3 regions of the Kitasatospora sp. NPDC057692 genome follow, and region 3 is predicted to be linked to each of the others. Evidence: riboswitches for the same ligand, from Rfam matches in the RefSeq annotation. Region 3 holds a riboswitch; each other region holds the start of a gene.

Region 1 (3,267 bases), on a different contig from region 3:
CGTCCTGGAGGATGACCCTGGCCGTCATCCGCAGCGTGGAGCGGGCGACGGCCCTGGTCAGTGCCGCGCGGGCGGCCGGGAGATCCAGACCCGGTACCCGGCCCGGGTCGGTGACCTCGCAGGCCGCCGCGACCCGCAGCACCGTGCGCCAGGGGCCGGTCGGGGTGGGCAGGCCCCAGAGGTGGACGGCCAGGCCGAAGCGCGGCAGTTCGAGCTGGGTGAGCGTCCACCCGAGCCCCGCCATCAGCGTCGACTTCTCCCAGGAGAGCCCGCCGAAGACCGGGATCCGGCCCGCGGTGGAGCGCAGGTTCGTCCGCAGGTACGGCCCTTCCGGGGCCGGCGGTGTCACCTGGCGCACCATCAGCCGGTGGAGCGTGCCGAGGTGCCGGTAGTCGGCGACGTTCTCCATCACCTCCTGCGGGTGGGTGTCCACCTCGACCGCCCAGTGCGCCGTGGGCCGCACCTCCGGGCCGGGCAGGGCGGGCAGCTCCCAGCTCGGCGGGGCGTCGTCGTGGCCGTGCCAGACGTGGAGGAAGCCGTTGCGTTCGAGGACCGGGAGGTGTTCCAGCCGGGTGCGCAGCGGCACGCCGTCAGGGTCGCTGACGCAGGCGCCGTCGGCCCCGAACGCGAAGCGGTGGAACGGGCAGACCAGCGTGTCGCCCTCGACCGTGCCGCCGAAGCCGAGGTGAGCACCCATGTGAGGGCAGTAGGGGCGGGTGGCGCGGACCTCGCCGCGGCGGGTGCGGTAGAGGACGACGTCCTCGGTCGCGAATCGCCGGGTCAGCACGGCGCCCGGGCGCAGTTCGCGGGAAAGGGCGAGGCAGAACCAGCCGCTGGGCGTCGGAAGCGCGGGCCCGTCACCGACGGGCGCTGCGCGCGGTGGGCGGGCGGGCCGTGGGGCGATGGCCTGGGGAACGTCGTCCGAGGTTGTCATAGGGCACACGGTAGGTAGACAAACGTTCACCGCCGAGCCATGTCGAACGCGACACCTGCCACGATCACCCGCGCCGCCGACGGTCCGGCCTCGACGGAACCTCGGCTCCAGCGCCCCTTCACGCGGGCACCGGGCCGGGAGGACCGGGCTGATCGCCACGGTGATCAGGCCCGGTTCGCAGGTGACGCGGCGGCGCCGCACCTTCTCCGGGTGGTGTCAGCCCGGTAGCCGGCCTCCATCGGGTTCCGGACCGGCTTCAGACCCCTGGCCTCGCCGGTTCCGATCTGGGCGACGGACTGGAAGGACGCCCAGGTCCTCTGTCCGCAGTCGGCCGGACTGCCGCCCCAGCGCACGGTCCGACCGGACCTGCCGGGCGGTGTGGGCACGCCGCGGCGGCCGGTGGCGGCCGGTCGTCTGCACCGGATGGCGCCTGCTCGGCCCGGGCCGGTGGGCCGCCCGCTTGCAGGGGCCGGACGGTGCGAAGAGGTGGGCCCTGTACTCGCCCGGTACCAACGATCCGCCCAGGTGCCGACCAACACCGACCTGAACACGCCTGATACCTTGCAATCGCCATGGTGTTCGGGAAACCGGTCTGAGTCCGGTGCGGCCCTCGCCACTGTTGCCGCGGAGTGCCGCGGCCCTCGCTGACCGGCTTCCCCAGCGGTCAGGGCCACTGGGCCGGCTCGAAGAGCCGCCCGGGAAGGTCGGCTGCGGTGCGTCGATGCGGAAGCCAGGAGACCGGCCACGGCGCGACATGTTCCACGAGGGTTTTGGAGAACACGTGCCCAGCGCTTTGCCGTACCCGTTTCGATCCACACGTTCCGCGCGTCCCGCAGGTCCGGTACGTGCCGGGCGGGCGTTCGCGGCCGTCCTGTTCACCGGCGCGCTCGGCGCTTGCACGGGCGCCCCCGCGCCCGTCGCGCCCACCGCGAAGGCCGGAAGTGCCGAGCCGCTCGGTGTGGCCAACTGCGGGACCACCGTGACGGTCGGCGCGCCGCCCGAGCGGATGGTGACGCTCAACCAGGGTGCCACCGAGGTGGCCCTGGCCCTCGGCCTGGAGTCCCGGATGGCCGGCACGGCCTATCTCGACAACGCCGTCCCGGAGAAGTGGAAGGCGGCCTACGACTCCGTCCCGGTGCTCTCCAAGGAGTACCCGACGAAGGAGAAGCTCCTCACGGCCCGTCCCGACTTCCTCTACGCCTCCTACTCCAGCGCGTACTCCGAGAAGGTCGCGGGCACCCGGGAGGAACTGCGTGGCCAGGGCATCGCGTCCTACCTGTCCCCATTCGGCTGCTCGGACAAGAGTCAGGTACCGCCGACCACGTGGCAGGCGATGTGGGGCGAACTGAACGACGTCGCCAAGGTGTTCGGCGTACCGGAACGGGCCGCCGCGATTCAGCGGCAGCAGGAGGACCAACTGGCGGGGTTCACGGCGACGGCAACGGGCAAGGACCTGAAGGTCCTGTGGTTCGACTCGGACACCAAGGCGCCGTACGTCGGCGCCGGCCACGGCGGGCCTCAGCTCGTGCTCGACGCCGTGGGTGCCCGCAACGTCTTCGCGGACCTCCCCGGCGCCTGGCAGAACGTGAGCTGGGAGAAGGTCGTCGCCGCGGACCCGGACGCCATCGTGCTGGCCGACGCCGACTGGGACACCGCCCAGTCCAAGATCGACTACCTGCAGGGCGACCCGGTGCTGAGCAGGCTCACCGCCGTGCAGCGCAAGGCCTTCGTGGTGGTGCCGTTCTCGGAGTCGACCCCCGGTGTGCTGCTCGCCGACGGCGCCGCCCGGGTGTCGGCGGAACTGGGCCGACTGCGCCAGGGTTCATGACCGCCGCACCGCGCCCCGCCGTGCGGCCCGCTGGTCCGGGCCGCACGGCGGGGGCTCTGGCCGTCGCCGGGGCCCTGCTCCTGACCACCGTGCTCCTCGGTCTGGCCGTGGGCTCGCAGCACGAGCCGGTCCGGACGGTGGTCGAGGTCGTGGTGCGCCGTCTCGGGCTGGGCGACCCGCAGGTGACGCTGCTGGACGACCAGATCGTCTGGCAGTTGCGGCTGCCCCGGGTGCTGGGAGCGGCTGCCACCGGCGCCGGCCTCGCGGTCTGCGGCGCCGTGCTGCAGACCCTGACCGGCAACGACCTGGCCGACCCCTTCCTGCTCGGGATCTCGGACGGGGCCGCCGCCGGCGCCGTCACCGTGATCGTCCTCGGCGTCGGCGTGTCCGGCGCCGTGGGCACCGCCGCGGTGGCGACGGCGGCCTTCGCCGGCGCCCTGCTCGCCGCCGTCGTCGTGCTGGCCCTGGCCGCCGCCCGCACCCGGACGCTGCCGACCACCCGGAC
Region 2 (3,267 bases), on a different contig from region 3:
GCCGTCGTAGAGGTGGTGGCGGACGTTGTCGAAGACGATGGAGGAGCCGATCCCGGCGATGATCGCCTCCGGGTCGTGGTGCCCCTGGCTGCCGAAGGTGACGCTGCCGAAGGGCTGCACTCCGACCAGCCGCACCGAGGGGTCGGAGGCGCGCAGCCGGGTCGCCACCCCTCCGGTCGAGGCGCCGGAGCCGACGCCGCCGACCACGGTCAGCGCGGCGCCGGGGAAGGCGGCGGTGATCCGGTCGGCGACCTCGTGGTAGCCGAGGTAGTGGACGTCGTCGTGGTACTGCCGCATCCAGTGCCAGTCCGGGTGTTCGGCGAGCAGCTCGCGCACCCGCCGCACCCGCAGCTCCTGGTCCAGCTTGAGGTCGCGGGACGGCACGACCTGCTCCACGGTGGCGCCGAGGATCTCCAGCTGGGCGCGGGTGGTGGCGTCGACGGTGGTGGACGCGACGATGTGGCAGCGCATGCGGTGCCGGTGGCAGGCGAGCGCCAGCGCGTAGGCGTAGATGCCGCTGGAGCTGTCCACCAGGGTCTGCCCCGGGCGGACGGTGCCGCGCTCCAGCAGGTGGCGGACGGCGGCGAGCGCCGAGTAGATCTTCATCGACTCGAACCGGACCAGCACGAGGCCGTCGGTGAGCCGGACGAGATCGGGGACCTTCAGGGCGTCGGCGATGTGGGGGTGGATCACCTGTAGCCTCCTTGGGCGAAGGAACACTGGTGGCCGAGCGAGTGGAAGAACGCGGACAGGTCCGACTTGAGCGCGGCGTCGGGGCGTCCGGGAAGCAGGTAGCCGATCAGGCAGCCGGTGTGGGCGACGAAGATCCCGTCGGCGCCGAACTCCTCGCGGTGGGCGAGCAGCGCGTCGAACGTCGCTTTGGGGAGCACCTGTTGGGAGAGCGCGGCGCTGGCCGTGGCCGTCCGCGCGACGGCGGCCGGGTCGCCCGCGGCGAAGCCCTTCAACAGGTCGGCCAGGCAGCGCCGGTACTCCTCGCCGTGCCGCCGGTAGTGCCCGAGCAGCAGGTCGGTGACGGCGGCGGTGTCCACCGTCCCGGGCTCGGTGATGTACGCGGTGTGGAAGCCGATGCCGGTGCCCAGCCGCCGCACCACCCGGTGCCGGCCGCTCAGGTGCAGGGCGAACTCGTCGAGGAAGACGCTGTCGGCCCGTTCGATCTCGCGCAGCACGGCCAGCACCACCCCGGTGTCGTACGGCAGCGCGAAGATCCGGAACAGGCAGCGCAGCGTCGCCACGATGTCGGCGGTCGAACTCGCCATGCCCACACCGACGGTGAGCTCGGAGTGCACACACCAGCGGCCCGGCGGCAGGGTCAGCCCGAAGCGCTCCAGGAACAGCCGGGCCGCCGTCGCGGCCTTCGCCCCGAGCGGCAGCGGGTCCGGCGGCTCCGTCCCCGGGGTGAAGTGCACCCAGGAGTGGCGGTCGACGGGGAACGACACCACCGCGATGTCGGGGCGGGAACCGGCGCGCAGCGGTCCCTGGTAGAGCTCGCCCAGGGTGCCGTGGCAGACACCGGAGAGCGTGCCGCCCGGCGGCGGGGCGGGCCGGGCCCCTCCGGTGGGGGTCACCATCGCGCCGCCCGGGCCCGCTGGGGGCGGGCCGGTGGGCGCCCGGTGCGGGCGGGCGGGAATCGCGCGGTCACGGACACGTCCTCCTCCTCGTTCCGAGCCCCGCGTCATGACCCGGAGGAGGAGGACACGGCGTGTCGTCGCACGCCGCGCAGCCGTCCGTACCGCCGACCCAGTCCACGAGGTCACCGTGTACAGCCCGCACGTGGGGGTGCGGGCGCAGCGGCAGGTCTTCGGACTCGCGGGCCGGTGCGCCGAGGGATCGGCGCACACCTACCGGCCGTCGCTTCCCGGGCCGGCGCGGAGCCGGGCCCAGTGCTGTTGACGGCTTTCGTTCCCACTCACCGCTGCGGGACAGTCCCGGTTTCCCACCGGGTTCCCTCTTGCGTCGCGCCGCCGAAGTCCGGTCGGTCGGGAGGCGCGAACCGGCTGCGGACATGAGCATACGGGGGCTCGCGCTCCGGTGGCAGGGCGCGTGCCGACGGTTGTCCGAATGCGATCGGTCCGCGGGCCGGGCCGTCGGGGCGCGGCACCGGAAGGGCCTCGGTCCACGAGCCACTCTGGCCGGATACGGGCTCGGCAAGGCTGCGCCCCTCGGCCACACTGGTGCGTCCCACCGCCCGCCGCGCACCGCCACCGGTGTGCCGCCGTTCCGGAAGGTCCACGATGCTGCCTGAGACGACGCCGGGGGACGACGGTCCGGACGCCCCGCCCGCCGCCGGGAGGCGGCCCGCCGAACGCGTCGCCCTCCGCGCCGACCTGCGGGCCGCGCTGCCCGACGCGAGCGCGGCGGTCGGCGTCACCGCGGCGGTGTTCGTGCTGCTGTACGTCCGGATGGACGCGGGCACCTCGGCGACGGTGGCGATCATGCCGTTCATGGACGACGCGCGCACGTACTGGATGTACCTGCTGAGCCAGGCGTTCGGCTGGTCGGGGCTGCTGTGGGCCTGGGGGACGGTGGTGCTCGGGCTGCTGCTGTCCGGTCCGCGGCCCGGCCGGCTGCCGGTCGCCCGGCAGACCCTGGAGCGCTGGCACCGCACGACGAGCCTGACCACGACGGCCCTGATGTTCGCGCACGCGCTGCTGTTCGCCGCCGAACTCGTGCGCTACGAGGCCGAGTCGGCGTGGGGCGACCGGCTCTGGTCGGGGTTCGCCGACAGCTTCGTGCCCGGCTGGTACGACTCCGGCACCGGCCGGACCGCCATCCCGCTCGGGCAGGGCGCGCTCTACCTGGCCGTGCCGCTCGGCCTGCTGTTCTACGTGCGGCACCGGATCGGGCCGAACACCTGGCGCCGGCTGCACCGCTTCGTGGTCGTGGTCTACGTGCTGAGCGTCTGGCACACCCTGCTCTACGGGACCAACGTGTGGTTCGGCGAGTGGCCGCGCACGGTCCTGTGGCTGCTGCAAGTCCCGCTCGCCGTCCTGCTGTTGGCCCGGCTGCTGCGACCGGCCCGGCGGGCCGAGCGGCTGGGTGCGCCGGGCCGGGACGGGGCCCGGTCGCTGCCGGGCTGGGCGGTGCGGGCGCTCGGACGGGTGGCGGTGGCGGCCGTGGTGGTCGGCCTGATCGCGGTGGCGGCGTCCGGTCACGACGGCGGGCGGGCGCGTCCGCCGGCACCGCCGGCCTCGAACGGGCAGACCGCCGGCACCGGGTGAGCCGCCGCCCGGGCGGGTGCCGCCGTCC
Region 3 (3,267 bases):
GCTCCACCCGGGCGGCCTGCGCCTGCATCGCCTGCGCGCGGCCGATCTCGGCGCCGTCGGCGGTGACGAAGGAGTTCAGCGACATGTTCTGCGCCTTGAACGGCGCGACCGCGACACCCTGCCGGGCCAGCCAGCGGCAGATGCCCGCGGTGACCACGCTCTTGCCGGCGTCCGAGGTCGTCCCGGCGACCAGCAGCGCCTTGCTCATGACCCACTCCTCCGCTTCCTCACCAGGGCCGCCCGGAGCAGCAGGTGCCCGGCGACCGTCGTACCCAGGGCCAGCGCGCTCACCCGCCGGGAGAGCACACAGGCCCGCTCGATGTCGTCCACGCGCACCGGTCGCAGCTCCCCGCCCAGCTCGGGCCGGTGCTCCACCCGCTCGCCGTACCGCAGCGTCCCGCCGAGCCGCACGCCCACCGCGCCCGCGAAGGCCGACTCGGCCTGGCCGGCGTTCGGGCTGGGGTGGGCGGAGCCGTCGCGGCGCCAGATCCGCCAGGCGGTGCGCGGCTCGGCGGCGGCGGCCACCGTCAGCAGCGCGGTCAGCCGCGCGCCCGGCCAGCCCGCGACGTCGTCCAGCCGCGCCGAGGCCCAGCCGAACCGGGCGTAGCGGGGCGAGCGGTGACCGACCATCGCGTCCAGGGTGTTCACCGCGCGGAACGCCAGCAGGCCGGGCGTGCCCGCCAGGCCGCCCCAGACCAGGGCGTTGACCACGGCGTCGGCGGTGTTCTCGGCCACCGACTCGACGACGGCGCGGGCCAGCTGCCGCTCGTCCAGCGCGCTCGGGTCGCGTCCGCACAGGTGCGGCAGCCGTTCCCGGGCCGCCGTCAGATCGCCCGCCGCGAGCGAACCGCCGATGGTGCGGGCCTCCCGGGTCAGCGAGGTGCCGCCGAGCACCGTCCAGGTCGCGGCGGCGGCGAGGGCGGCCCGGCCGAGCGGACGGCGGGCCAGCAGCCGGTCGGCGGCCAGCGCGCCGGCCGCGACGGTGCCCACGGCGAGGGCGGTGAAGGCGGCGCCGGCGGCGCGGTGGTCGCGCCACAGCAGGCGCTCCAGCCGGGCGGCGGCGGAGCCGAAGCCGGCCACCGGGTGGCCGCGGCGCGGGTCGCCGAAGCGGGCGTCGGCCAGGTAGCCGGCGACGGCGCCCGCGCCGAAGGCGACGGCCCGGCTCGGCGGGCGCACGGCAGGGCGCAGCATCGCGTGCGTGTCCTCACTCAGGGTCCGCGCCCTGGATCGACGAACGGGGGGCGAGAGTCTCCTGGCTTCCGGGTCGGACGCGCGATCCGGGCCTTCCAGCGGCTTCTGACGGCCCGCCGTGGCGTGTTCCGGTCGTGCTCCCCGGTGACAGTGGCGGGACCGCGCCGGACTCGCACCGGCTTCCTCTGCATGCCTCCGTATGGCTGAAGGATCCCATCACGGGCCCGAACCGGGAGTCAACCGACGCCGTCCGGGGCGTTGGTCACATGCCGCGCCGTCCCGTCCCGCCGGTGTGACCTTCCTCCCGGAACAACCCGTACGGCCGTGTCCTACTGGCTTCCCCCCGTCCGCGCGAGTGGACTGAGGGGTGGGTCCGGAACACCGAGCGGCCAGACCCCGAAGCAGCCAGAGACCGAGCACCGGGGAGCGAGTATGCGTTGGGGAATCGCGGCCACCGTGGCGGCCGCCGCCGTCGGCACCGGGGCCGCCGTCCTGCTGATCGGCCGCAAGGCGTCCGAGCGGATGGTCCGTCCGACCGGGGACGCCCGCGACTGGACCGGCCCGGTCGTCGTCCGCGGCCTCGGCGCGGGGCAGGTCGCCTTCACCCGCACCGCGGTGAGCGAGCGCCCGGGCCGCTGGGCCGTCGAGTGGGGCGAGGACGGCCACGCGGTGGTCGAGGAGGTCCTGCGCCGCGACGACCAGGGCGTCACCCGCCGCCTGGTGCGCGCCGACCGCGGCACCCTCACCCCCGGGACCGAGGTCCGCTTCACCCCCCGGGTGCACCTCGGCGACCCGGCCTCGGCGCTCGGCCTGCCGTTCGCCGAGACGGCCGTCGAGGGCGAGCTGGGCGCGATGCCCGCCTGGCGGCTGGACGGCAAGCGCGGCACCTGGGTGGTCCTGGTGCACGGGCCCGACGCCGACCGCGGGCAGGTCCTGCCGGTCCTTCCCGAGCTGCGGCGCCTCGGCCTGCCCGCGCTCGCCGTCACCTACCGCGGGGACGCCGGCGCGCCCCCGTCCCCGGACGGCCTCGGCCACTTCGGCGAGACGGAGTGGCGGGACGTCGAGGCCGCGGTGCGCACCGCCCTGGAGGGCGGCGCGGGCCGGGTCGTCCTCTACGGGTGGTCGCTCGGCGCCACGATGGCCCTGCACACCGCCGCCCGCTCGGACCTCGCCTCCTCGATCAGCAGTCTGGTCCTGGACTCCCCGGTGCTGGACTGGCCGGCCACCGCCCGCCGGGGCGCCGCCCGGTCCGGCTTCCGGGGCGCGAGCGCCGAACTCGGCGCGCTCGCCGCCCAGGGCCGCACCGGCGTGGATCTGGCCGACTTCGCCCGCCTCGCCGAGGGCACCGACCTGCGGGTGCCCACCCTGGTGCTGCACGGGCCCGACGACCCGGTGGCCCCGTTCGCCGCCGCCCGGCGCCTCGCCGACCGCCGCCCGGACGTCGTCAACCTCCAGGCCTTCCCCGGCGGTGACCACGCGGCCCTGTGGAACACCGCCCCGGACCGCTACGCCGAGACCCTCCGCCGCTGGCTCACTCCGTTCTGCTGATCGCCTTCCAGCCCCCCCTCGCGCGGAATTCCGCGGCACACCGGTTCCGTCTGGCATGGACTCGCCATAGAGATCAAGCCAGTCGGTTTGGCCTCTGTTGCCCGATCTTGTCGAGCCCCCACGCCCCCCTCCCGCCCCGCGCGGACAACCGGATGTGACAGATGGCCGGTACAAGGGGAAGACTGCTCGACGTGACGTCTCGGAATCCGCGCGACCGTGATGCCCCGCTCCCGCCGACGATCGGTACCGGTGCGACGGTGACCCGTCTCCCCGGAACGGCCCACCGCCCCGCCGGCGCGAGGCCGGGGGCCCCGGGCGTACCCCGCCGACGAGGCCCCGCCCCCGCACCCGGACGTGGCCGGGTCCCCGTGCCGGAGGGCTTCCCCGCTCCTGCCGAGCTCGCCCCGCTGGCCCGCCGCATGCTGGTCGACGCCGTCCGGATCGCCCGTTGGGCCGGCGAGCTCGACGAGGTCGACAAGCGCGGCGAGCTGCTCCCCGACGACGCCCGCGCCGCCGGCCTCGCGCTCG

Evidence for each region. Region 3 has a riboswitch for cobalamin ahead of ACFVFS_RS09225 (cobalamin biosynthesis protein). Riboswitches for the same ligand answer to the same signal wherever they lie in the genome.
Region 1: linked by a shared signal. The riboswitch ahead of ACFVFS_RS18905 (ABC transporter substrate-binding protein) and the one ahead of ACFVFS_RS09225 (cobalamin biosynthesis protein) in region 3 are both predicted to bind cobalamin.
Region 2: linked by a shared signal. The riboswitch ahead of ACFVFS_RS23625 (hypothetical protein) and the one ahead of ACFVFS_RS09225 (cobalamin biosynthesis protein) in region 3 are both predicted to bind cobalamin.

The regions. Positions count from the first base shown of each region.
Region 1 covers NZ_JBHVIV010000030.1:41,489-44,755, reverse strand. The annotation lists gene ACFVFS_RS18910 (Rieske 2Fe-2S domain-containing protein) at 1-934, opposite strand, end outside; cobalamin riboswitch at 1,491-1,696, shown strand; gene ACFVFS_RS18905 (ABC transporter substrate-binding protein) at 1,893-2,762, shown strand; gene ACFVFS_RS18900 (FecCD family ABC transporter permease) at 2,759-3,267, shown strand, end outside.
Region 2 covers NZ_JBHVIV010000044.1:25,778-29,044, reverse strand. The annotation lists gene ACFVFS_RS23630 (cysteine synthase family protein) at 1-693, opposite strand, end outside; gene ACFVFS_RS23625 (hypothetical protein) at 690-1,589, opposite strand; cobalamin riboswitch at 1,814-1,971, opposite strand; gene ACFVFS_RS23620 (ferric reductase-like transmembrane domain-containing protein) at 2,253-3,239, shown strand.
Region 3 covers NZ_JBHVIV010000011.1:8,419-11,685, reverse strand. The annotation lists gene ACFVFS_RS09230 (cobyric acid synthase) at 1-208, opposite strand, end outside; gene ACFVFS_RS09225 (cobalamin biosynthesis protein) at 205-1,191, opposite strand; cobalamin riboswitch at 1,244-1,404, opposite strand; gene ACFVFS_RS09220 (alpha/beta hydrolase family protein) at 1,624-2,739, shown strand; gene ACFVFS_RS09215 (hypothetical protein) at 3,108-3,267, shown strand, end outside.